3 regions of the Clostridium sp. AM42-4 genome follow, and region 3 is predicted to be linked to each of the others. Evidence: riboswitches for the same ligand, from Rfam matches in the RefSeq annotation. Region 3 holds a riboswitch; each other region holds the start of a gene.

Region 1 (7,783 bases), on a different contig from region 3:
CCGGAAGAAGGGGCGCGGATGAAGGATTTCTTCACAGATGTCATGGGATACCATGATTACCGCGATAATCAGGTGGCCTATTTCACGGTAGATAATAAGATGGAGCTTATGAAGATCATGGGAAAAGGTACTATGGGACATCTTGGCTTCTTTGTGAACGATATGCCGGCCGCGATCGAATATCTGGAAGAAAAAGGATATCAGCTAGACTATGACACCGCACGTTATGACGAGGACGGCAAAACCATCCGCCTGATCTTTTTAAAAGAGGAGATCAATGGATTCCGTATCCACATTACCGTGAAAAAGGCACCGTTTTATGTAGAAGCATGACAACACACATCTGGAACGTGGCGCTGGTGTGTAAAATGAGAGCTATCTACAACATAAAACTGAACATGAACAAAAAGATGCTGCCGCATCGAAAGCCAGTCTGACTTTTGATGCGGCAGCTCCATTTTTAGCAGTACGCCTTGCGGCATACGTCTCATTCGTTTTAATTCCAGTTATCCTTCAAAAACTCTACAATATCTGCAGCCTTTGGCGGACAACCGGTGAGGCTCTTTTCACAGCACTTGGTGCAGCGGCCGACACCGATCTTGGCGCATCCTTCCGGCATATTCTGGTAGCCCTGGCCGATGGCAACAGACGGAAGACCGCGGCGCAGGTAACCAGCATCGTTTAAACGGTCCAGCGCATAGATCAGGGAACCGTAGCAGGCACTGCAGGCATCCTTCGGTTCGGTGTAGGCTGCCAGCTTCTGGACGCGGTGGGTCATGCGGAATTTGACTCCGGCCTGATCTGGCTGGTTTAAGTAGATCATGTTCGCATGTGCGGTATCGCTGCTTCCGACACCAAGCTTTTCAGCAAGCGGAATGTACGGAACGTCCTGAATGGAATAGCCCATGCTGTCACAGACAAAGGAATCGCAGAGTACCGGGTCTTTAAAGCCAAGAACGCGGTTCATGACAACCGGGTTGCCGCCCTCCTCAAAGTCCAAATCTCCGCAGATGTTGTCCACCAAGATAAAGTCGTTACGTGCAATGGTATTTAAGTGTGCGATCGGTTTATGTAATCCCATGGTGTGGAAGTGACGTTTTTCCTGGTTCGGGATTACTCCCTTGTTGTTCTTTAAGGCACAGGTTACCGTAGTCTGGCAATGTCCCTTTAAGACTGGCATATTGATCATGTAATCGACAGCAGCCGCTTTGTCACAAAGCTTGATCTTCATGCCTGCTGCATCGTATTCTTTCCAGGTATCGCGCTGGAGGTCGACGAACGGAACATGGTAACGGTCGCAGACCATGTCATAGCCTGCTGCGCGGAACGCTTCCCCGGTACGGTCTCCAACCCAGGAGCCTTCCATGATGGTGATGTTCTCAAAACCATGCTCCTGCAGATATTCAATGACACCGGCAAGAAGCTCACTGTGGGTAGTTGCACCGCTGGAAGGAGCTTTTGCAGTAACCAGATTCGGTTTTAAAGCAATCTTTTTCTTCTTATCGCCGATATCCTCTGCGACGTTAGCAGCTTCCATGACTTTTTTCGCCATCTGTTTGTAATTGGTTCCGTGTATTAGGATAATGTCGTTCTTTTCCATTAGAATTTCCTCACTTTGTATTGGACTTTTTCTCAATTATTATACAGCGTTTCTTTATTTTTGCAAATGGAAAGTCGAAAGAATGCCTGCATGCTTTATCTGCCGGGCATGCAGGCGTGAACAGTAACAACAAATTTGGGACAATGCGTGAACAGCAACGTAATACTTGACAAAATGGCGTGGTGAGGGGTATAGTATAACTCGTAAAGAGAATAGAACATAAGTACCGGGGAGTCTGCGGAAGCAGACTGAGAGCTGGCTATAGACCGCCAGGACCCGTATACCTGATTTGGATCATGCCAACGTAGGAAGTGACTGTGACTGGATAAAAACAGAAAGTGGTATTGCGTCCCTGCGTAGTTCCGCTTTTTTCTTTTGCCTAAATATCTCTAGCTGCCAAAGCTGCATGAATATGCTGCTGAAGATGCTACAGGTCATTCTCTTTGCGGCGGTGCATTGGGGGCACCACCTTGAGCCGCCTAAAAAATATGGATGCATGAGAGGAGTTTCATCATGAAAATGAAAACAGCATTAACGATCGCTGGAAGTGATTCCAGCGGAGGCGCCGGAATCCAGGCTGACTTAAAGACCATGACTGCAAATGGCGTTTATGCCATGAGTGCAATTACTGCGCTGACAGCCCAGAACACGACCGGAGTCCAGGGAATTTTTGAAGTAACCCCAGAGTTTTTGAAACAGCAGATCGACAGTGTCTTTACAGACATCCGCCCGGACGCGGTGAAGATCGGCATGGTTTCCTCTGCAGGCCTCATTCAGGCGATTGCAGAAAAAATGAAAGAATATAAAGCAGAAAATATTGTAGTAGACCCGGTGATGGTGGCAACCAGCGGCGCAAAGCTCATCAGCGACGATGCCATCGGAACCTTAAAGGAGTGTCTGTTCCCGCTTGCAACGGTTCTGACACCAAATATTCCGGAAGCGAAAGTGCTTTCCGATATGGATATCACCACGGCAGAGGAAATGATCGATGCAGCGAAAAAAATCAGTGAGACGTATCACTGCGCCGTTCTTTTAAAGGGCGGTCATCAGTTGAATGACGCGAATGACCTGTTATACCGGGACGGCGGATACCGCTGGTTTAACGGAAAACGGATCGATAACCCGAATACCCACGGTACCGGCTGCACCTTATCCAGTGCCATTGCTTCCAATCTGGCAAAAGGCTATGATCTGGATACTGCAGTAGAGCAGGCAAAGGCATACATCTCCGGTGCACTTGCTGCTATGCTGGATCTGGGCGCAGGCTCCGGACCGATGAATCATGCATTCGAATTCTGCGGCAAGGGCTTTGCAAAGGAGGAAGCATGAGCATGACACCGACCGAGAAACTTTTAGATTCCGTAAAAGACATCTGGACAGGCTACCACAACCATCCGTTTGTAACCGGGATCGGCGATGGCAGCCTGGACCAGAAGAAATTCCGCTATTATATGATACAGGATTATCTGTATCTGATCGATTATACAAGAGTCTTTGCCATTGGCGCGGCCAAGGCAAGGGACTTAAACGTAATGAAACTGTTCGCAGCCTATACGCATAACATTTTAGATGGGGAGATGGACATTCACCGCACTTACATGAAACGCCTTGGCATTACACAGGAAGAGGCAGAAACCACCCCGGTATCCCTTGATAACTGTTCTTACACCTCTTATATGTTAAGGGCAGCTTATGAAGGGGGAGAAGCAGAGGTTATGGCAGCCATCCTTTCCTGCGCGTTAAGCTATGAAGCGATTGCAAAAGAGCTTGTGCAGCATAACCCGGACGCGAAGGATCATCCGTTTTACGGAGAATGGGTATCCGGTTATGCGAGCGATTCCTACCATGAGGAAAATGAAATCCTGATTGGTCTGATGGACCGCCTTGCTGCAGAGTGTACTCCTGCACAGATGGACCATCTGACCGATATTTTCAAAGCTTGCTCCCGCTATGAAATGGCATTCTGGGATATGGCATGGGAAATGAGGGATTAACATGCTGGAATTTGACCATGTGTGTTTCCAGTACGATACCGATGCGTATCCGATCATGGACCAGCTGTCTTTTCAGGTACAGGACGGCGAATTTGTCTGTGTGATCGGTGCTTCCGGCTGTGGAAAAAGTACGATTTTCCGATTGGTTAACAAGCTTCTTTCCCCAGATCAGGGAACGATCCGCATCAACGGAAATCCGATCGAAACACAAAAAAACTATTGCGGCTATATGCCGCAGCATGACCTTTTATTTCCGTGGAGAACGGTAAGAGAAAATATCATGCTTCCGCTCGAGATCCAGGGCGGGATTTCAAAAAAAGAAATGGAAAAACAGGCAGATGAAGCATTGGCCTCGGTCGGTCTTTCAGACTGGGGGCAGAAAAGCCCGAGAGAGCTTTCCGGCGGCATGCGCCAGCGGGCAGCTTTTGCACGGACCGTTCTGACCGGCTCGGATCTGCTGCTTCTCGATGAACCATTTTCGGCACTCGACTATCTGACACGCCTTTCCATGCGGGAGTGGCTGTTAAAACAGTGGGAACAAGATAAGAAAACGGTATTATTTATCACCCACGATGTAGAAGAGGCGCTCTTTTTATCTGGCAGGATTCTGGTAGTTGAGGAAACACCGATGACCCACCTGCGCTCCATCGAAGTTCCGGCCGCCTATCCGCGGACCCGGGACGAACTGTCGCGTCCGGAAATCCTTACATTAAAAGAAGAACTGATCAAGATGTTAAGGAGGAACCAGGCGTGAAAAAGAAAATGAGAAACAATTCCAGCCTTCCGGCCCTAATCTTAATGTTTCTTCTGCTGTTTTTCTGGCAGGCAGCAGCAATGGGCGTAAATGCGGCCTATATTCTCCCTTCCCCAATCCAGATCCTGGTACGGCTCTGGGAGCTTCGGGAGCTGCTTTTTACGGCACATTTGCCGGCAACCATGTCTGTGGTAGCGATTGGCCTTGGCATCTCTATTGTGCTTGGCTTAGGACTTGCTGTTTTAATGGATGCAAATGACACTGCAAGAAGGGCACTGTATCCGCTCATCATTGCATCACAGACCATTCCTACTACAGCCCTGGCTCCGCTTTTTGTGCTGTGGTTTGGCTATTCCATCTGGGGAAAGGTGCTGGTTACAGTACTCATTACCTTTTTCCCGATCACCATCACGGTGTTTGACGGTTTTCAGTCCGTAAAGACAGAGATGGAAGAATTACTGTTTACCTTCGGGGCTTCACCGTCCCAGATTTTCTGGAAACTGAAGGTACCGGCAGTTTTGCCGTATTTCTTTTCCGCGATCAAGATGGCAGTACCACTTTCCATTATCGGAGCAGCAATCGGAGAATGGCTGGGTGCCCAGAATGGACTTGGCTATTTCAGCCGCCGTATGATGACGCAGTTAGATGGTGCCGGAGTATTTGCACCGATTCTGTTATTGTCGGTAGTGGCGATGCTCTTTGTGTGGCTTGTCACACTTCTGGAAAAGCGGATGATCCGCTGGAGAAATGATTTATAGAGAATAAGCATTACTGTGAAGACATGCATGCAAGAACAGTAATGACAAATGAACAACGATTGATGACACGAAAGATTGATAATACGTAAAAGTGAGGACTTTAACATTATGAAAAAAAGAATACTGATCGCAGCATTTACCGCAGCAGCTATGACTATCGCAGCTCTTTCTGGCTGCTCAAACAGCGCAAAACCGGCAGAGACCTCTGTACAGGCTGAAACAGCAGACAAAGCAGACGCAAACGATACAGAGACCAAAGATGCAGAAAGTAAAGAGCAGGCTTCTGATGCTGCGAAGGATGAGAAAAAAGATCTCCGTGAAGTGAATGTGGTTCTGGACTGGTATCCGAATGCCATCCATACCTTCCTTTATACCGCGATTGAGCGTGGCTATTACGAGGAAGAAGGACTGGATGTCCAGATCCGTTTCCCGGCTAACGCAAACGATGCGCTTTCCATGGTAGCAGCAGGAAAAGCCGAGATCGGCATGTACTACCAGCAGGATTTGATCCAGGCAGTGGCAAACCAGAAGGCATCGATCCGTTCCATCGGAGCCATTGTACAGTCTCCGCTGAACATCATCCTTTCCCTGAAGGATAAAAATATCACCAGCCCGAAAGATATGGTTGGAAAGACCATTGGTTACGGCGGCACCGTATTAAGTGAATCTTTAGTAAAATGCATGATGGAGTATGTGGGTGCGGATGCTTCCGACGTCAATCTGGTCGACGTTGGTTTTGACCTGATGAGCTCCATGACGACCGGCAATGTCGATGCCACGATCGGCTGTCTGGTGAACCACGAGGTTCCGCAGATGGAAGAAGAAGGCTTCGAATTAAACTATTTCCCGGTAAGCGGATATGGAATCCCGAATTACTATGAGGAAGTCTTCCTGACTAACAATAAGCTGCTGGAAGAGGAGCCAGAAGTGGTAGAAGGATTCCTCCGTGCATCCAAGAAGGGCTTTGACGATTTCAAGGCTGACCCGGATGGCTGTCTTGCAATCTTAATGAACAACCAGAACGAAGCAAACTTCCCGCTGACCCAGAGCGTAGAGGAGCAGTCCTGCAAGACGCTGCTTCCGCTTATGGAGACAGACTCCGCTGAGTTTTTAAGCCAGACTGAAGAATGCTGGCAGGAGAACATCGACTGGATGTTAGAAAACGGACTGATCGACAAAGCAGTAGATGTCTCCGATGTCATGACCAATATCGAGTATTAGGAAAAATGTCCCTCCCTTGTCCTTTTCTGGAAATTAAGCTATAATGTATAAAATGTTTGATATGCAAAGGAAAACCAGACTGCGTCTGGTGGGAAAAGGAGAAGATGTTTCAAATGAGAACAACAGGAATTGTAACAGACAGCCATAGCGGCATTTCGCAGGGGGAAGCACAGAAGCTTGGGATTTTTGTATTGCCAATGCCTTTTTATATGAATGAAACCTGTTATTATGAGGGTGTGAATATTACCAGGGCGGAATTTCTGGAACGGCTGGGAAGACTGGAGAACATCAGCACCTCCCAGCCTTCCCCGGAAGCTGTGATGGAGCTCTGGGATAAGGCTCTGGAAACCTATCAGGATATCCTTTATATCCCGATCAGCAGTGGTTTAAGCGGCTCCTGCCAGACTGCCATGATGCTGGCCAGGGAAGAAAAATACGAGGGAAAGGTTTATGTGGTCGATAATGGAAGCGTGGCTACCCCGCTTCACCAGAGCATTCTGGATGCACTGGAGCTTCTGGAGACCGGCTGCAGTGCGGCAGAGGTAAAAACGCGCATGGAAGCGGTGAAGACCAGAGCCGGGATCTATATTGCAGTGGATGACCTGAAATACTTAAAGCATGGTGGTCGTATCTCTGCGGGTGTAGCCCTGGTTGGAGGTCTTTTGAATGTAAAACCGGTCCTTCATTTCGATATTGGTATTCTGGAGCTTTACAAAAACTGCCGAGGATTAAAACGGGCAAAGCAGATGATGATCGAGGAAGTCAAAAAAGTGATCGAACAATCTTACCAGAGGGAATATGAAGAAGGCCGGCTACATATCGTGGCAGCGACAAGCTCTGGAAAGGAAGAAACAGATGCCTGGGTGAATGAAATCGAGGCTGCATTTCCGGGACACAAGATCCTCTGTGATGATCTGTCGTTTGGGGTAACCTGCCATATCGGACCTGGCGGACTTGGAATCGGCTATTCCTGCAAACCGTGAGAAAATGCTTTCCAGTAGTTCCCAGTAGATTTTCCATTCTCTGTATGTTAACATATTTTTGTAACATTTATGAAACATTTGTGTAACAAAAGGAGAATGACAACTATGAAAAAACACATCGTATCAACCGCAGCAGCTATGGCAGTGACCGCCCTGATGGCATTTCAGCCGATGACCGCATTTGCGGCAGTTAGCAACTGCCCGGGCAACAGCGGATGTTATAGTTCCGGATGCTATAGTAATAGCTGTGCTGCTTCCGTATGCCAGAGCCTTGGCTGTAAGACAGATGGCTGCAGACAAAGCAAAGCTTCATGCAGAACAAACCTGCCGGTGAAAGGCTGCAGCAGTCCAAAGCTGGTTTCCTGCAAGATTACTAACCTGGGATGCCAGAGATAACAGAAAACAAAAGAAACATAATCTGACGGATAACTACATAAGATTATACCTGCAGGCGCACCATGCTGGTGCGTCTG
Region 2 (7,783 bases), on a different contig from region 3:
TGGCAGAGGTACGACTGCGGTCCTTGCGGCAAAGTACCAAAAGGATGAGATCTTTGCAACAAAATGCGTAGTGTTATCGACGCTGCTTTCTATGGTAACAGTTCCGCTCTGATGCCTGGTTCTGGCATAAACAACCCTGCCGGGCTGTCGCCGGACGAGGTTTTCAGCAACAATATGATAAAAAAATACGCCTTGTCACAGAAATGTGCTAAGGCGTATCTTTTTTTATGGTATTTTATGCCATCATACGGAAAAGTCCGATGACCTTGCCGAGGATTTCCACATGGTCAACGATGATCGGCTCCATGGTGTCATTCTCCGGCTGCAGGCGGTAATGCCCGTCTTCCTTGTAAAAACGTTTGACAGTAGCGGAATCGTCGACGAGTGCAACAACGATTTCCCCGTTTTCTGCAGTATTGGTCTGCTCAACGATGACCTGGTCCCCATTAAAAATACCTGCATTGACCATACTCTCGCCCTTGACCTTCAGCATGAAAGTATCCTTGTTTGGGAGCATTTCGGCCGGGATCGGGAAATAATCTTCAATATGTTCCTGTGCCAGGATCGGCTCACCGGCAGCAACTGTGCCGATCATAGGAACCTGCACCACCTCGCGGCGGTTTAATGCAAACTCGTCATCCAGGATCTCGATCGCGCGCGGCTTGGTCGGGTCCTTGCGGATATATCCGTTTGCCTCCAGGGATTCCAGGTGGGAATGGACGGAAGAGGTGGACTTTAAGTTGACTGCTTCACAAATTTCACGTACTGCAGGCGGATAGCCTTTTTTTAAGATGCATTCTTTGATATATGTTAAGATTTCCTGTTGTTTTGCGGTAATTTTACCCTGTGCCATAATGTTCCCTCCTTGCGGGTGTATTCTGAAAAATTCTTTCTAAGGATATAGTAGCACAGCTTAGCCAAAAAAGCAAACTTTTGTTCGGGAATTTTTGCGAAAACGTATTGACAAACGCATGTTCGGATTCTATAATAGCAACATAGCAAACGTACGTTCACAATTATTCCGGACAGGGGGAATCACTTATGAGAAGCAAAAGAACAATGAAGCGCAGTTTACGGAATCTTACGGTTATTTTACTTATGATCCTGGCATTTTGTTCCGGTTTTCTGGGACATACACTGTTAAATGCGCGGGCAGAAGAAAAGGCAATACCTGAGCTGAAGCGTTATTACACAAGTGTACAGATCCGCCAGGGAGACAGCCTCTGGGACCTTGCAGGCCAATACTGTCAGGGAAGTCCTTATACCAAGGCAGAATATGTAGAAGAATTAAAGCGCATGAATGGTCTGAAATCCGAACAGATCCATTCCGGTGAATACCTGACGGTCGTGTATTTTTCTGAATAGCTTGCATATGAATCCTGCTTTGGTTATAATAAAATCTGTTTTTTATCCAATATAACCAAGTGAGGAAATTCCCTATGTTACACGATCATATCGTTCCTATAACAGATCTTTCCAGTCCGGAGCTTGAGGTATACTCCAGCTTATCAGAAAACCAGCTATTCCATTATTATGAACCAGAGGCTGGTCTTTTTATTGCAGAAAGCCCGATCGTAATCGGCCGTGCTCTGGATGCCGGATACCAGCCAGTCTCCATCCTTGCCGAAGAGCGGGAATTAAAGGGAGCAGCTGCAGAAATACTGGCCAGATGTGGAGAGGTCCCAGTCTATGTAGCTCCCATGGAGCTTTTAAAACAGATCACAGGTTTCTCTTTGACACGCGGTCTGCTTTGTGCCATGCGCCGCAAACAACTGCCATCTATTGAGCAGATCTGTGCGAAGGCCAGACGGATCGTTGTTCTCGAAAATGTAGTAAACCCGACCAATGTGGGAGCTATATTCCGTTCGGCGGCAGCGCTGAATATGGATGCAGTTTTGCTTACTTCTGGCTGCAGCGATCCTTTGTACAGAAGATCCGTGAGGGTCAGCATGGGAACGGTGTTCCAGATCCCGTGGACGGTACTTAAGCACGACAGTGCCTGGCCGCACCCGGCTATGGAGCTTTTGCGGGATCTGGGCTTTAAAACAGCTGCCATGGCTCTTACAGACCGCTCAGTCCGCATTGATGATCCTTGTGTCCAGGCAGAGGAGAAGCTTGCAATCGTTCTTGGAACCGAGGGCGATGGCCTCGCAAAAGAAACCATTGCCGACTGCGATCACACCATCCGGATTCCAATGTCCCATGGCGTAGATTCCCTGAATGTAGCTGCTGCCAGTGCAGTGGCATTCTGGCAGCTTGGAAACCATCATACAGAAGGCGGGGAAGCTTAGCATGAATATCAAAAGACAGTTTATCCGCTATGTTTCCCAGAATATGTTAGGCATGCTCGGTATGTCCCTTTACATTCTGGCCGACACATTCTTTATTGCTAAGGCTGTCGGTGCGAATGGTATCACGGCATTGAATCTGGTATTACCCCTTTACAATCTGATCTTTGCGGTAGGCGCAATGATCGGAGTCGGCTCTGCAATCCGTTTTACGGTTGAGCGTAATAAAGGAATGAAAGAAGCGGAAGGCTATTTCTTTCATGCACTGTCATGGGCAGCAGTGATCAGTGTCCTGTTTGTTTTGGCAGGAGCCTTTTTCCCGGGACAGATCATCCACCTTCTTGGAGGCAATGCACAGATTGTATCGACCGGAATCATGTATACCCGCATATTTCTGATGTTTGCCCCGTTTTTTATGTGGAATCATATTATCAGTGCATTTGTTCGCAATGATGGAGATCCATCCATCGCAATGTATGCAACACTTGCAAGCAATCTGTTTAATATCGTATTTGACTATGTGCTGATGTTTCCTTTGGGAATGTCTATGCCGGGAGCGGCACTTGCAACCGCATTATCACCGGTTATCAGTATTCTTATCTGCTTCAGACATTTCCGTAGCAGCAGAAATACGATCTGCTTCAAGCCGGTACGTTTGTCTGTCCGGAAGCTGCTTTTTTCCTGTCAGGTTGGTATCTCTGCCTTTGTAGGGGAAATATCCTCCGGTGTCATCACAATGGCATTTAATACCATCATTCTCCGGCTTTCGGGTAATATCGGGGTTGCAGCGTATGGAGTCGTTGCAAATTTCTCGCTTGTGGCAGTTGCATTATTCAATGGAATCGCGCAGGGCTCCCAGCCGCTGCTCAGCCGTTTCTATGGACTTGGCGATAAAGAAAGCCTGAGAACCGTGATCCGTCTTGCAATTAAAACAGCTTTATGTGTCGCCTGCTTGCTTATTGTGACCGTACAGCTCTGGTCAGAACCGATGGCTGGAATTTTTAACCAGGAACAAAGTGCAGAGCTGGCAGCTCTTGCAAGACAGGGATTAAAGATTTATTTTACCGGTTTTTTGTTTGCCGGAGTTAATATTGTCGGAACCAATATCCTAAGTGCCGTAGAGTCAGCACGCTGGGCGTTTGCAGCTTCTGTATCCCGTGGGTTTGTTGCAATCCTTGCGTTTGCTTTCCTCCTTTCTGCTGTATTTGGCATGAATGGGGTATGGATGGCATTTCCATGTGCAGAATTAACAACCATGTTTTTGACGCTGAACGGTATCCGGAAGCTATAAACTATAACTGTACTATACGGGATTTTCAGTTCAGAAAATACCTACCTGTGAACAGTAACACAATGGTGACACAACGGTAACATAACGACAATACAGTTGACAGGGTCAAGTCTCTGTGTTATGCTTACTTACGTTAAAAGAGAAAAAGCGCGGGAGTCTGTGAGACAGGCTGAGAGGAAGATCGATCTTCGACCGTACCTGATTTGGGTAATGCCAACGGAGGGAAGCAAGGAATAGAAGTGTGCGTCTTCGGGCAATTTCCTGAAGGCGCATTTTTTTGTTTCATAGGAAAGTGCGTCCTATGAAATATAATGATTATAGAAACTAGTATCCGGATGCACTGCAAAAGCTCCAGATGCAGGGGAGACGTCTCTGTCAGCTGGAAATCCTGAAAGTGTGTTTGTGCAACGCATGAACAGGAACAGAATCATATTTTGCAGGAAAAGTAGACTGGAGGGGGAGCGCCCTGCAGTCTGGCAGAAGGAGTTTATATAGCGATGGGAATCCGTGTTTTCGGAGTGAGAGGAAGTAAGTAAACTTCGACCGAACAAGAATTAGTATACTGTCTTATTCACATTTCGCATAATGATGCAGAACGTGAGTCATACCGTACACTACCTGCCGCTATCTGACCTGTTTCTTTGGAATCTGGCTCTGGCGGCAGGATTCTGGAAAAAACAGGAGGACAAACAAATGGAAAAACAAAGAATGAAAACGTTTCGCATGGTATTTTTAGCTATGATGGTAGCAATCGGAGTCGTAATTTCACCGATCTTACGGATTGAGGGAATGTGCCCGACTGCGCATCTGATCAATATTACCTGTTCTGTATTTATGGGACCGTGGTATTCCCTTCTCTGCGCCTGTATGATCGGTGTGATCCGTATGATGTTTATGGGCATTCCGCCGTTAGCACTGACGGGTGCGGTATTTGGAGCGTTTTTATCTGGTGTATTTTACCGTGCATCGAAGGGAAAAATCATCTGTGCAGTATTTGGTGAAATTTTTGGTACCGGAATCATTGGATCCCTGGTATCTTATCCGGTCATGGCGTTTATTATGGGACGCGATGGTCTGAACGCCTTCTATTATACCCCGATGTTTATTTCCGCAACGATCATGGGAGGCATCGCAGCTTATGTATTCCTGAAGGCATTGAGCCAGACCGGAATGCTGGCAAAATTTCAAGAGAGTCTGGGAGCAAAGGTTTATGACAGAAACGGAAGAAAGAAAACTGAAACAGTCCATGCAGCTGCAGGGCATGCTGGAGATTCGAAGGTATATTAAAGAAACGGCACCTCTGATCCATTGCATTACCAATCCGATTTCTATCCATGACTGTGCCAATATCATACTGGCGGCAGGGGGAAGACCGATCATGGCAGAGCATCCGGCAGAAGTAAGAGAGATCACGGCGGTTTCTTCTGCGCTGATGCTGAATCTTGGAAATATCACGGATGCACGGATGGAATCCATGAAAGCTTCGCTTACAGAAGCAAACCAGCGCCATATTCCAGTACTGTTAGATCTAGTCGGGGTTACCTGCAGCAGCCTTCGCCGTGATTACGCGAAGCAATTGCTGGAAAACGGAGTATTTTCTGTGATCAAGGGGAATATTTCTGAGATTCTGGCTGTTGCAGAGCTTCCTTTTCACGGGACCGGAATAGATGCAGGAGTCCAGGATGCACTTTCCGATGCAAACGAGGACTGGTATTGCCGTACAGCGAGGACACTTGCGTTTCACCTTGGCTGTACAGTTATGGCAACCGGAAAGCAGGACCTGATCGCAGATAGCCAGGATGTATTTCTTGTTTCAAATGGAAATGCCAGCTTATCTGGGATCACGGGTACCGGCTGTATGGTAGGCGCACTTACAGCGGCTTATCTTCCAGGAAATAGCAGAAAATCCGTGGTCCGGGAAAATCGTGAGAGCAAAGACATCAAAATGGCTGGCTCTCAGGACAATGGTTCTTCCAGAAATACAGGAAATCCTGCCGGGACTGGAACAACAGCAGCACTTCTTGCAGCAGCTACCATGGGAATTGCTGGGGAACATGCTTCCGGGATTTCCCGCGGGCCAGGAAGCTTTCAGGTAAACCTGCTCGATGAAATTTATGCTCTGGGGGAAGATCAGCTTCTGTCAGAAGCAAGAATACGACAGCATGCGTTTTGATTTTCACAGGAAACTGTAGAATGCAGTTCTTGGAAAAATCATTAAAAAGAAAACAGAGAAAACAGAAAAGAGGCAAACCTTATGACAAAAAATCTGGATCTGAGTCTGTATCTTGTGACAGACAGTACCTATCATACAGAGGAATCTCTCTTATATACGGTGGAAGAGGCCTGCAAGGGCGGCGTAACACTGGTGCAGCTTCGAGAAAAAAATACAGGAGGGCGTGACTATCTGGAAAAGGCCTGCAAGATCAAGAAAATCACCGATCGATATCAGGTTCCGCTGATCATCGATGACCGTGCCGATGTGGCTATGGCATGTGGTGCAGCAGGTGTCCATGTAGGAGCCTCTGACCTGCCTGTCGCTGAGGTACGTCGCTTACTTGGACCGGATAAAATTGTTGGTGCAACCGCAAAAACAGTAGAAGCAGCAAAGAAAGCTTATGAGGATGGCGCAGATTACCTTGGTGTCGGGGCAATCTACCCGACCACAACCAAGGTAACGACCGTGCTGACTGCAGTTTCGACCTTGTCGGATATCTGTAAGGCAGTTCCGATTCCGGTAGTAGCGATCGGCGGGCTGAATTTGGAGAACATGGGAATTCTGGCCGGAAGCGGGGCAGACGGAATTGCGGTTGTATCCGCGATCATGAAAGCAAAAGACCCGCAAAAAGCAGTTGCGGATCTTTTACAGGCAGTAAAGCAGCTGTAGCGATGTTCCTATTTCTGGTTTGGGAGTAAGGATACCGCTACTTTACTTATGAGTAACTTAACAGTTTAACGCCGTTTCCCGGTATAGTCCTGCTTCCGGCGTTCCTGAACCACATGATTCAGGATTCCGCCACCGACGATCATAGCGGCGGCTGTAAGTAAAACACGTTTGGCACCTTCCTGCGGGAGGGTGCTTTTTGATTTTATGGAATCTGGATAAAGCTGTAGCTGATACGGAATCTCATATGGCGTGCCCATAGCCAGTGTGTCAGCAATGACATCCAGTTCTCTGGTGAGATCTGGAACTGGAATTGTAAAATGTGAATTCGTCCCCTTTTTGCTGTCGTTTAAGATTTTCTGTTCATTTACGATCATATAATCGTAGTTTGGGCTGCTCCAGGTGATGGAGAGGTAAGCAGTTCCATCTGCCACCGTGAGTAGTGTCGGGCTCTGAACGGATGCTTTTCCGCTTCCTCCTGTCATGCTCAGCTCAATGGCATATTCTCCGTCTGCAAGCTCTGCTTTGGGTGAAAGTGATGTCTGAGCCGCTGTGGCATAAGGGGTGCCAGACAAAAATGCAATAGAAAACAGAGGGATGAGAACTGCTTTCCGGAACATTTGGTGTATCGGTATCGATTTCATAAGAAACGGCTCCTTTTTATATTACAGGTTTTTCTTTTTATACAGAAACCATGATGCTGCACAGGAAAAGCATACCAGATACAGAAGCAAAATGCCGATGCCCTGATAAGAAAACGGTTCATGGTTGGCAATGCAGCGCAGTGCAGCACTGGTCTGCGACAATGGCAGATATTCGATCACCTGGCGGATCCCGTCAGGCATATTCTGTGCCGAGAAAAAGGTATTGCAAAGGTATGCCATCGGCATAATGACATAGTTGGAAAAGCGCGGGACATCCGCGTGGTTTTTGGCGTAGAAAGAAACCACAACTCCAATGGTGGAAAACACCGCCCCATTTAAAAACATAAACAGGAACGACCAGCCATTAAAGCATAATCCCGTTCCGATCGGAAGGACCAGAAGAATGATGACCATTCCCGCATAAAGACCACGCAGGCTTCCGCCGATGATCTGTCCTGCAATGAATTGCCATAGCGGGGTAGGCGAGATCATGACCTGGTCAAACGCCTTCTCATACAGGCGCTGGACGTTTAAATTCTGTGCGATCGCATTGAAGCTTCCGTTCATTGTGGTCAGTGCAACAACGCCGGGGATCAGGAAGTTCAGATAGGACTGGCCATGCGACATCGTCTGGATGCCTAAGCCGAACACCAGAATATAAAGAAGAGGTGCGATCATG
Region 3 (7,783 bases):
GGTGTGCGATCAGTGGGAGCTGACTGGATTCCATCGTGCTACCTATGAGTACCATGCCGAAAAGCTTCGTAAAATTGCGGATAAGCTGCAAGCTGGTATCGGCTACGACTATGACAAAGCCGTGGAAAGATGCAAAAAGAAACGAGCCAAAAAGTCCCACAGCAGCGATGTCGGGGAAGATGCCCTTCTGCTGACAGTACAGGCTGCCAACAAGTCCGCTGACAATAAAAAGGAGGCTGCGCCTTATGAGGAAGATACCCCTTGGGAACCTGAACTCGAATAACCCTATAAAAACATCTGTTAAAAAGTATCATGCAAGCGTTGCCCGGCAATCTTCCAGAGAACGGAACCGATTGCTGGCCTGCAAGAGCTTTGCGTTTATCCACGCCAATGTGCATAAGCACTGCCGCCACTTCCGGCGCGGATAGCCGCCCGGAAGCTACCCACGGAGGATGCCTATGGAACGAGATGAACTACGCACCACTTTAGTGAACCATCTGGAAACCCTGCGGCGCAATCTGCAGGTCGTATCCATGGAGGTGCTGAAAACCAAGTACAAAAAACCATTTGATGCCCTGCGGCAAGACATCTGTAAAGCCGCTACCGCCTATACCCGCTTTCTGGTATTTGACGGTATGCGGATCAAACACAAATACTTTGATGAGGCTGTACCCTATATCGATACAGCTGTGAAGCAAACCAAGCGGCTCAAACAGATTTCAGATGCTACCTTTCAGCGTCAGGATATTGACGAGATCGAATCACTCGCCCTTGCCCTGCGCAAAGAGATAGAAGCTACTCTGCAGCCCTTCTATATGGGACATATGTGCCTTTATGTGACGCCGGAATGCTTTGACGACCCGCCCAAGACGCCGGAAGTCTACAATGATGCAACCGCCTGTGTCTGGCGGGATGGTACATGGCAGCTTCTGGAGGATACCAGCAAAGGGTTCCTGCTCTTTGTTCAATCCAAATTCAAGGAGGAAGCTGCCGCATGAAAAAGACATCTCAGCAATATCTAAACAGCGAAGCACACGGTTATCTCATGGAGGCCAAAGCCTGCAAGCTTTTGCTCAAAGACTTGGAGCGCATCCGCGCCAAGCTCAGGCGGCACATCGAAAAGGAAGCCGCAGACCGCGAGGCAGAATTTGAAGCAGCTATGCAATACCATAGCGAAAGTGACATCCAGGAAGCCTACGGCTGGGAATTCATCAGCGAACGGCAGTATGAGCGCTATCTGGAATTGTTCCGTCAGGGCCGCAAGGCACTTGATGAACACAGCCCCACTGTTACAGAGCTGGCTCTCTCCATTCTGAACCGCATCTTTCAGGATATTGATAGAGACTGCCGCCAATGCGAGTTTGAAGCCCTGTCGCCGGAAGAACAGCTTGCCGAGTTGAAGCGTGCTGAAGAATCCAGGCAGGCATGGAAACAGTATATCGCCAGTCTGAAAGAAATGGTCGGCTCTATGACTGGAAAGACCAATGACCACACTGAGTCAAAAAATGTAGCAACTATACACAAGGAGGATGCAAAATGAAAATTCATGAAGATCGTTCTCATATGAATATTGATACCAGATGGTTTGAAAAAGGCTATGCCAAAGAAGACGTCCACTCCCTGCGCCTGCAGTCCCTATGCACCGAAGCAGAGGCAGCAGCCAACAAACAGTTTTATGACAGCCACACCCGCGAAGAATGGGAGCAGTATATCCGTCAGGCAAGTTTTGAGAGCAGCGCAGCAATGAAACCCGTCATGGAAGCCATCGCACAGGACTTTGTCTGCTACCAGTATGACGAAAATATCCCTGTGTCCTATGGCAGCGACCGATGGGATCTGTACTTCTGGTGTAATCCCTTTAACGGCGCCGCAGACGCATCCGAACGGGATTTCTCGTATTTCACGCTGACCTTTAACGAGCGTCAGACGCTGGAGAAACGAAGAAAAGTCTGTCAACAGGTGCTGGAGCTCCTATGCTCACGCTTTCAGGAGCATCCCCATCTCCATGTAGCCGTACAGTGTTCCATATGGTTTGACCATCCGAAGATCCACGATGCGGTGGAGCGCGCAAAGCCCCGTCTGCATGGCCTGCGCTGTATTCAGGACCAAAAAGAAGGAAAGCTGCTCCTGCAGGACGGTACCCTGCTCTTCAGGCCAAAATACGCAAAGAAATATACCCGCACGCTGAGCCAGAGCCAGATTTTGTCCCTTAGTTGGGAACTGGGCGTAGAGGACGGAGAGCCTGATACCGATGCTGCACCTGTTACCTTGCCTTACAAGAAATTTGGTGCCACGCACCCCATCCAGCTGCAGGTGACTTCCTACCTGAATGGAAACCTTGCCATACAAATGGTGACATGGGAAAGCGGTGACCCGGAACCCTGGGCGACTCTCACCGTCAACCTGCCCGGCCAACGGCAAAAAGACCATGCCTTTATCGACACCAATGCCGATTCGGAATTTCCCACCTGGCTCGTCCGACATGGTCTGGCTATCCCAACCGGTCGCACCATGCAGAGTGGGTTCTGCACCTATCCTGAATATCGTTTTCGTGCCAACCGGCTACAGGAGCTGGACCCGGAAGGGTATGCAGGCTACCTGAAAAACTTTGAAAGGCGGTGCAGTGCATGAAATATAAGGCAGTTTATGATGTACTGAATGAAAGGCGGCAGGCTACCCCCGGTTTCTGTTACCATGACCGCAGCGGCTGGCGTGCTTACCCCCAGACCTACATGACCATGCAGTACCCTTTATGGATTATTGCTGAAGATGCTGCCACGGGCAGGCGTCTGTGGATCACCCAGGAGGGCACCCGATTTAGCATTTCCATTCGAAGGATGGATGAACAGAGGCGTAACTATGGCCCTACCTATCGCATTACTTGTGAAAACAGGACAAAGCTGGCTCAGGTTCTGCGCTATCAGTTCGAGTCAAAGACTTTGGCTGTGTAGCTGACGATGACCAGAGAGGAACTGCATTCCTCTCCCTGCTCCGGTTTCCTTGTCCAGAACACACTAAGAAGCACCGGCAATCTGCATTTTTGCAGGCGTCCGGTGCTTCTTTGGAGGAAAACGCTTATGAATACTCTCGCATTTACGCTGGGCGAACACCGAGCCCAGCTTACTTTGAAAATCAGTACATATCCCAACGGCAATCTCGCCATCAAGCTTTATGAAAAGGATCATGGCATCCTGATTTTGTGGGAAACCCTTACCACCAACTTAACCGGAATCCGGCCCGACCACTGCGCTTTCATCAATATAAAAGCCGCAGACGGACTTTTTCCGGCCTGGCTGTCAGACAATCACCTTGCGGAACCCACTGGACAAATTCTTGAATCGGATGGCTGTCTTTACCCTGAATACCTGTTTTATGGCAAAGAACTGGATGCCCTGGATCATGAGGGGCACACCCTCTACATCCGGCATCAGAAAGGCGAACTGGGGTGCCACTTTGAGCGGCTGTATATTGCCCTGCGCAGACTGGCGCGGGAAATCAACGGGTTCAGCTACACCGATTACAGCGGCTGGCGGTGTCTGGATGGGAGTTCCTCCACCCTGCCCCTCTGGATTGAGGCATCTGATCCTTCTCATGGCCGCAAATTCATCTTCACACAGAAAGGTCCCGCACTCCAGACTATCATCCGCTATGCCGATGGTACGGAGAAGCAGTGCATCTATCGGCGCAAAGAGGACATGGCAGGCGATCTGATGACCATGTTCCAGGATGAGCTGCGTGTTTACCCTCCCTGGTCTGAAGACCGAAGGAAACGGTACGAATATTAAACACGATAAAATAGGAGGACATCATCATGAAGATCCGTATCTATCCCAAATCCCTGTTGGAAACCATGTGGCAGCAGGACAAACTGCTGTTTACCCCAGAGGCGGAGCAACCACCCCTGTGTCTTCGGTGTGGTCAGCCGCTGGATTGCAGGCTGGTCATCAACGCCCTGAGCCGCTATGCAGATGTCCATATCTGCGAGGCGTGCGGTATGGATGAAGCCCTGCGTGATGCCAACCGTTGCCCACTCCCTCTAACAGAATGGGCAGCTGTCAAAAACGGTTTGAGCCAGCAGCAGACCGACTTTGAAAATCCGTTGCTGACTACTTCCTGCACCTTTGAAGATCTGTTTCAGCAGGGCTCCCGTCCTGCCAGCGAGATAGCCTATTCCCGTTCTGATTATGACGGATGGAAATGGTGGACCACCTGGCATCAGTGCCAAAAGGATACGCCTGTTCTGGAAGTTGCCCGTGAAATTGATGCTTTCCAGAATGCGCTGTTCCAACTGCCGGAGTTTCTGAATTTGGATACCCTGACACGGTTCTGCCGAGGGTACGCCCAGCCCACCAGCGAGCCCACCGAATTCAATTTGTATTCGGAAACTGCCCACTTTTATATCTGGCTGCGGTTAGTCACCCGGCATCGAGATTATAATGCCTATGTGCATTACTATCTGAAAGGTTAAAAATTTACAACGCACCGGATACAGTATGCCTATCGGCTCTGTATTCGGTGCGTTTTTCTCTCTTTATATACCGCACCATAATCATATCCAAAATATTTATGAAAAATTAGATGCCACAAATTCTATTGAGGGATAAAACAAAGCTATTATTTTAGGATACATTAGCCCCTTACTGTAACCCAGTGATAAAAAACGTCGGCGAAAAGGTGTCAAATCCTCCACATCTGTCTCTCCTTTTTTGTCCGTTTTCCCGCATTTAGAACCTCGTTTTGAGGGGAACAGGATAACTTTATCTAGCCGACCATGCGGAAAAACCTTTGATTTCCGTGGACTTTTACCGTCCTAAATGCGTAGACTTGACTTTTGGGGACTTTCTAACTATAATGATATTCAAGCAGGGGGACTACCTTGTAGTTGAGAAGGTTAAAACCTGACCCTTTGAACCTGTTGGCTAATACCAACGCAGGGAGCTAAAGAATACAGATTCGTATTTTTTGGACATTCTCTGTTTTGGGAATGTCCTTTTTTAATTGAATAAGATATGATATGTGTTTGCGAGGGAACTGAACAAGTTGAAAAAGGTAAGACCTGACCTCTGGACCTGTCGGCTAATACCGGCGTAGGGAAGCAATTTCTTACGCTCGTATTGCGTCTGAAAGAGCTTCTAATTGTTTTAGAGGCTCTATTTTTTTATCTTAGGAGGATCAAACATGGCATTTATGAAAGACATCTTAACCCACAACATTCCCATTTGGGAAGAATGTGCAGCTACCCCATTTGTGCAGGAAGTGCAAACTGGAAAGCTACCTCTTGAAAAATTCAAAAGATATATGATTCAGGATAGTATCTATCTGAAAAACTATGCCCGTATATACGGCAAGGCAATTTTTCATGCTGATACATTAAGAGAAATTCAGCTTTACTATTCCATGCTGAATTTTGTAAATGATACGGAATCAGAAGTGCGCCTGGATTATCTAAAGCAATTTTGCATGACGGATAATGATATTGAACTGATCGCTCCTCTGCCTGAAAATCAAAATTACATTGATTTCATGTTTGAGATTGCGTCACATGGAAAGAATGAAGAAATTTTAATGGCGGTTCTTCCCTGTATGCTAAGTTACAGCTATATATTCCGAAAATTGGCGGCTGTTCCTACAAGCAGACAGTCAAGATATTGGGACTTTATCAAAGATTATGCGGATGAACAATATGCAGAAAGCTGCAAAGAATGGTCTGCTTTTGCAGAGCATAAATGTGCCGGGTTATCAGTAGCAAATAAAAAGTATCTGGCTGATATTTTTGAAAAAGCAAGTTTGTTAGAGCTTGCTTTTTGGAAGATGGCCTATCGGAACGAGAGAATGGAGGAAAATGCAAAATGAAAAAAGTATTGTCCATTGCCGGATCAGATTGCAGCGGAGGTGCAGGTATTCAGGCTGATTTGAAAACTTTTTCTGCTCACGGCGTATTTGGAATGAGTGTTATTGTTTCTGTTGTTGCAGAGAACACCAGCCGCGTTATCGACATCCAAGATATTACCCCGGATATGATTGCAAAACAGATTGATGCCGTGTTTGAAGATATTGAAGTGAACGCAGTAAAGATTGGTATGCTTTCTACGCCAGAATGTATGAAAGCAGTGGCAATGAAACTATTACAATATAAGCCACAAAATATTGTAATCGACCCGGTTATGTATGCCAAAAATGGCTGCCCATTGATGAATCCTGCGGCGGTTTCCACCTTGATAGACACTGTAATTCCACTGGCCGATGTGCTTACTCCAAATATTCCAGAGGCAGAGAAAATAGCGGATATGCAGATTTCCACAGTTTCAGATATGGAGGCTGCCGCAAGAAAAATATATGCCATGGGTTGTAAGGCGATTGTTGTCAAGGGCGGACATCATATAGGAAATGCCGTTGATGTCCTATTTGATGGAGAAAATTTCCACCACTTTGAAACAGCCCGCATTGATACGAAAAATACTCATGGGACAGGCTGTACCTTTTCTTCTGCAATCGCTTCCCAGCTTGCAAAGGGAAAAAGTATTCCGCTTGCTGTCGAAGCGGCAAAGGCTTATGTCACAACGGCAATCGAACACTCCCTTGCGATTGGAAAAGGCTGTGGCCCGACGCACCATTTCTACGAATTGTATCAGCATGGTTTATCTAAAGAATAGGCAGGTGCAAAATGAACTTTGATTATACACTTTATCTTGTTACTGATCGTCAACTAATGAGCTGCGATAGCCTGACAGAAGCGGTGGAACAGGCAATTTTAGGAGGCTGCACAATGATACAACTCCGAGAAAAAGAATTGCCTTCATTGGAATTTTATAATCAGGCGGTTGCCGTGAAACAGGTTACGGAGAGATACCATATTCCCCTTATCATAAACGACCGGATAGATATTGCAATGGCTGTGCAGGCTGCGGGAGTACATATTGGACAACATGATTTACCTGCGGCTACCGTCCGCAAAGTAATTGGGGAAAATATGCTGTTGGGGGTATCTGCTTCTTCCATTGCAGAAGCAATACAAGCACAGCAGGATGGTGCGGATTATTTGGGAGTTGGCGCAATGTTCCCTACTGGAACTAAAACCGACGCTGAATCTGTATCAATGGAGGAATTACAGAAAATCCGCACAGCCGTTTCTTTGCCGATAGTTGTTATTGGCGGTATCAATAAAGGAAATGCAGGGCGTTTCAAGCCCATGGGAATTGACGGACTGGCTGTTGTATCTGCCATCATAGCGCAGTCCGATATAAAAGCTGCTGCTGCGGAACTGAAAGATTTATTTTGCGGAAAGGAAAAGAAACATGGATTTTAATGCGGCAATCTTTGATTTAGATGGAACAATTCTGGATTCAATGGATGTATGGGAGCATATAGATATTCAGTTTTTGAAAAAGAGAAATCTTCCTGTCCCAGATAATTATGTAACTGAAATATGTGCAAGGAGTTTTGAGGAAGCCGCACAATATACCATTGATCTTTTTGGATTGCAGGAAACGGTAGAGGGAATTATTGAGGAATGGAATAATATGGCGGTCGAGGAATACAGGAACCATGTCGGTCTGCTGCCCTATGCCCTTGATTATCTTCTGCGCTTAAAAGAACATGGAATAAAACTTGCAGTTGCTACGGGGTTGCCGGAAAATCTCTATATTCCATGCTTAAAGAACAATTCTATTTTAGAATTATTTGACGCTCTATGTTCAACAGATGAGGTTCAGCGGGGAAAAGAATATTCGGATGTCTTTGAATTGGCCGCAAGAAAATTAGGGGTTGCACCTGAACACTGTAT

What was found. A riboswitch is a leader RNA that binds a small molecule or an ion and turns the genes downstream of it on or off. The one in region 3 is predicted to bind thiamine pyrophosphate.
Region 1: another riboswitch for thiamine pyrophosphate. It lies ahead of thiD (bifunctional hydroxymethylpyrimidine kinase/phosphomethylpyrimidine kinase); the one in region 3 lies ahead of DW922_RS09695 (TenA family protein).
Region 2: another riboswitch for thiamine pyrophosphate. It lies ahead of thiW (energy coupling factor transporter S component ThiW); the one in region 3 lies ahead of DW922_RS09695 (TenA family protein).

The regions. Positions count from the first base shown of each region.
Region 1 is NZ_QUIK01000023.1:45,025-52,807, reverse strand. It holds gene DW922_RS15055 (VOC family protein) at 1-333, shown strand, start outside; gene DW922_RS15050 (DUF362 domain-containing protein) at 497-1,600, opposite strand; TPP riboswitch at 1,818-1,928, shown strand; gene thiD (bifunctional hydroxymethylpyrimidine kinase/phosphomethylpyrimidine kinase) at 2,120-2,929, shown strand; gene tenA (thiaminase II) at 2,926-3,594, shown strand; gene DW922_RS15035 (ABC transporter ATP-binding protein) at 3,596-4,348, shown strand; gene DW922_RS15030 (ABC transporter permease) at 4,357-5,106, shown strand; gene DW922_RS15025 (ABC transporter substrate-binding protein) at 5,215-6,327, shown strand; gene DW922_RS15020 (DegV family protein) at 6,441-7,310, shown strand; gene DW922_RS15015 (hypothetical protein) at 7,416-7,706, shown strand.
Region 2 is NZ_QUIK01000008.1:44,330-52,112, reverse strand. It holds gene lexA (transcriptional repressor LexA) at 236-853, opposite strand; gene DW922_RS07965 (LysM peptidoglycan-binding domain-containing protein) at 1,042-1,365, shown strand; gene DW922_RS07960 (RNA methyltransferase) at 1,440-2,291, shown strand; gene DW922_RS07955 (MATE family efflux transporter) at 2,293-3,579, shown strand; TPP riboswitch at 3,719-3,822, shown strand; gene thiW (energy coupling factor transporter S component ThiW) at 4,273-4,866, shown strand; gene DW922_RS07945 (hydroxyethylthiazole kinase) at 4,790-5,752, shown strand; gene thiE (thiamine phosphate synthase) at 5,834-6,463, shown strand; gene DW922_RS07935 (hypothetical protein) at 6,529-7,104, opposite strand; gene DW922_RS07930 (ABC transporter permease) at 7,126-7,783, opposite strand, start outside.
Region 3 is NZ_QUIK01000010.1:79,066-86,848, forward strand. It holds gene DW922_RS09655 (hypothetical protein) at 1-283, shown strand, start outside; gene DW922_RS09660 (decarboxylase) at 459-998, shown strand; gene DW922_RS09665 (adenylosuccinate lyase) at 995-1,540, shown strand; gene DW922_RS09670 (DUF4313 domain-containing protein) at 1,537-2,631, shown strand; gene DW922_RS09675 (hypothetical protein) at 2,628-2,951, shown strand; gene DW922_RS09680 (DUF4313 domain-containing protein) at 3,078-3,785, shown strand; gene DW922_RS09690 (hypothetical protein) at 3,812-4,468, shown strand; TPP riboswitch at 4,855-4,954, shown strand; TPP riboswitch at 5,015-5,112, shown strand; gene DW922_RS09695 (TenA family protein) at 5,179-5,853, shown strand; gene thiD (bifunctional hydroxymethylpyrimidine kinase/phosphomethylpyrimidine kinase) at 5,850-6,653, shown strand; gene thiE (thiamine phosphate synthase) at 6,665-7,306, shown strand; gene DW922_RS09710 (HAD family phosphatase) at 7,296-7,783, shown strand, end outside.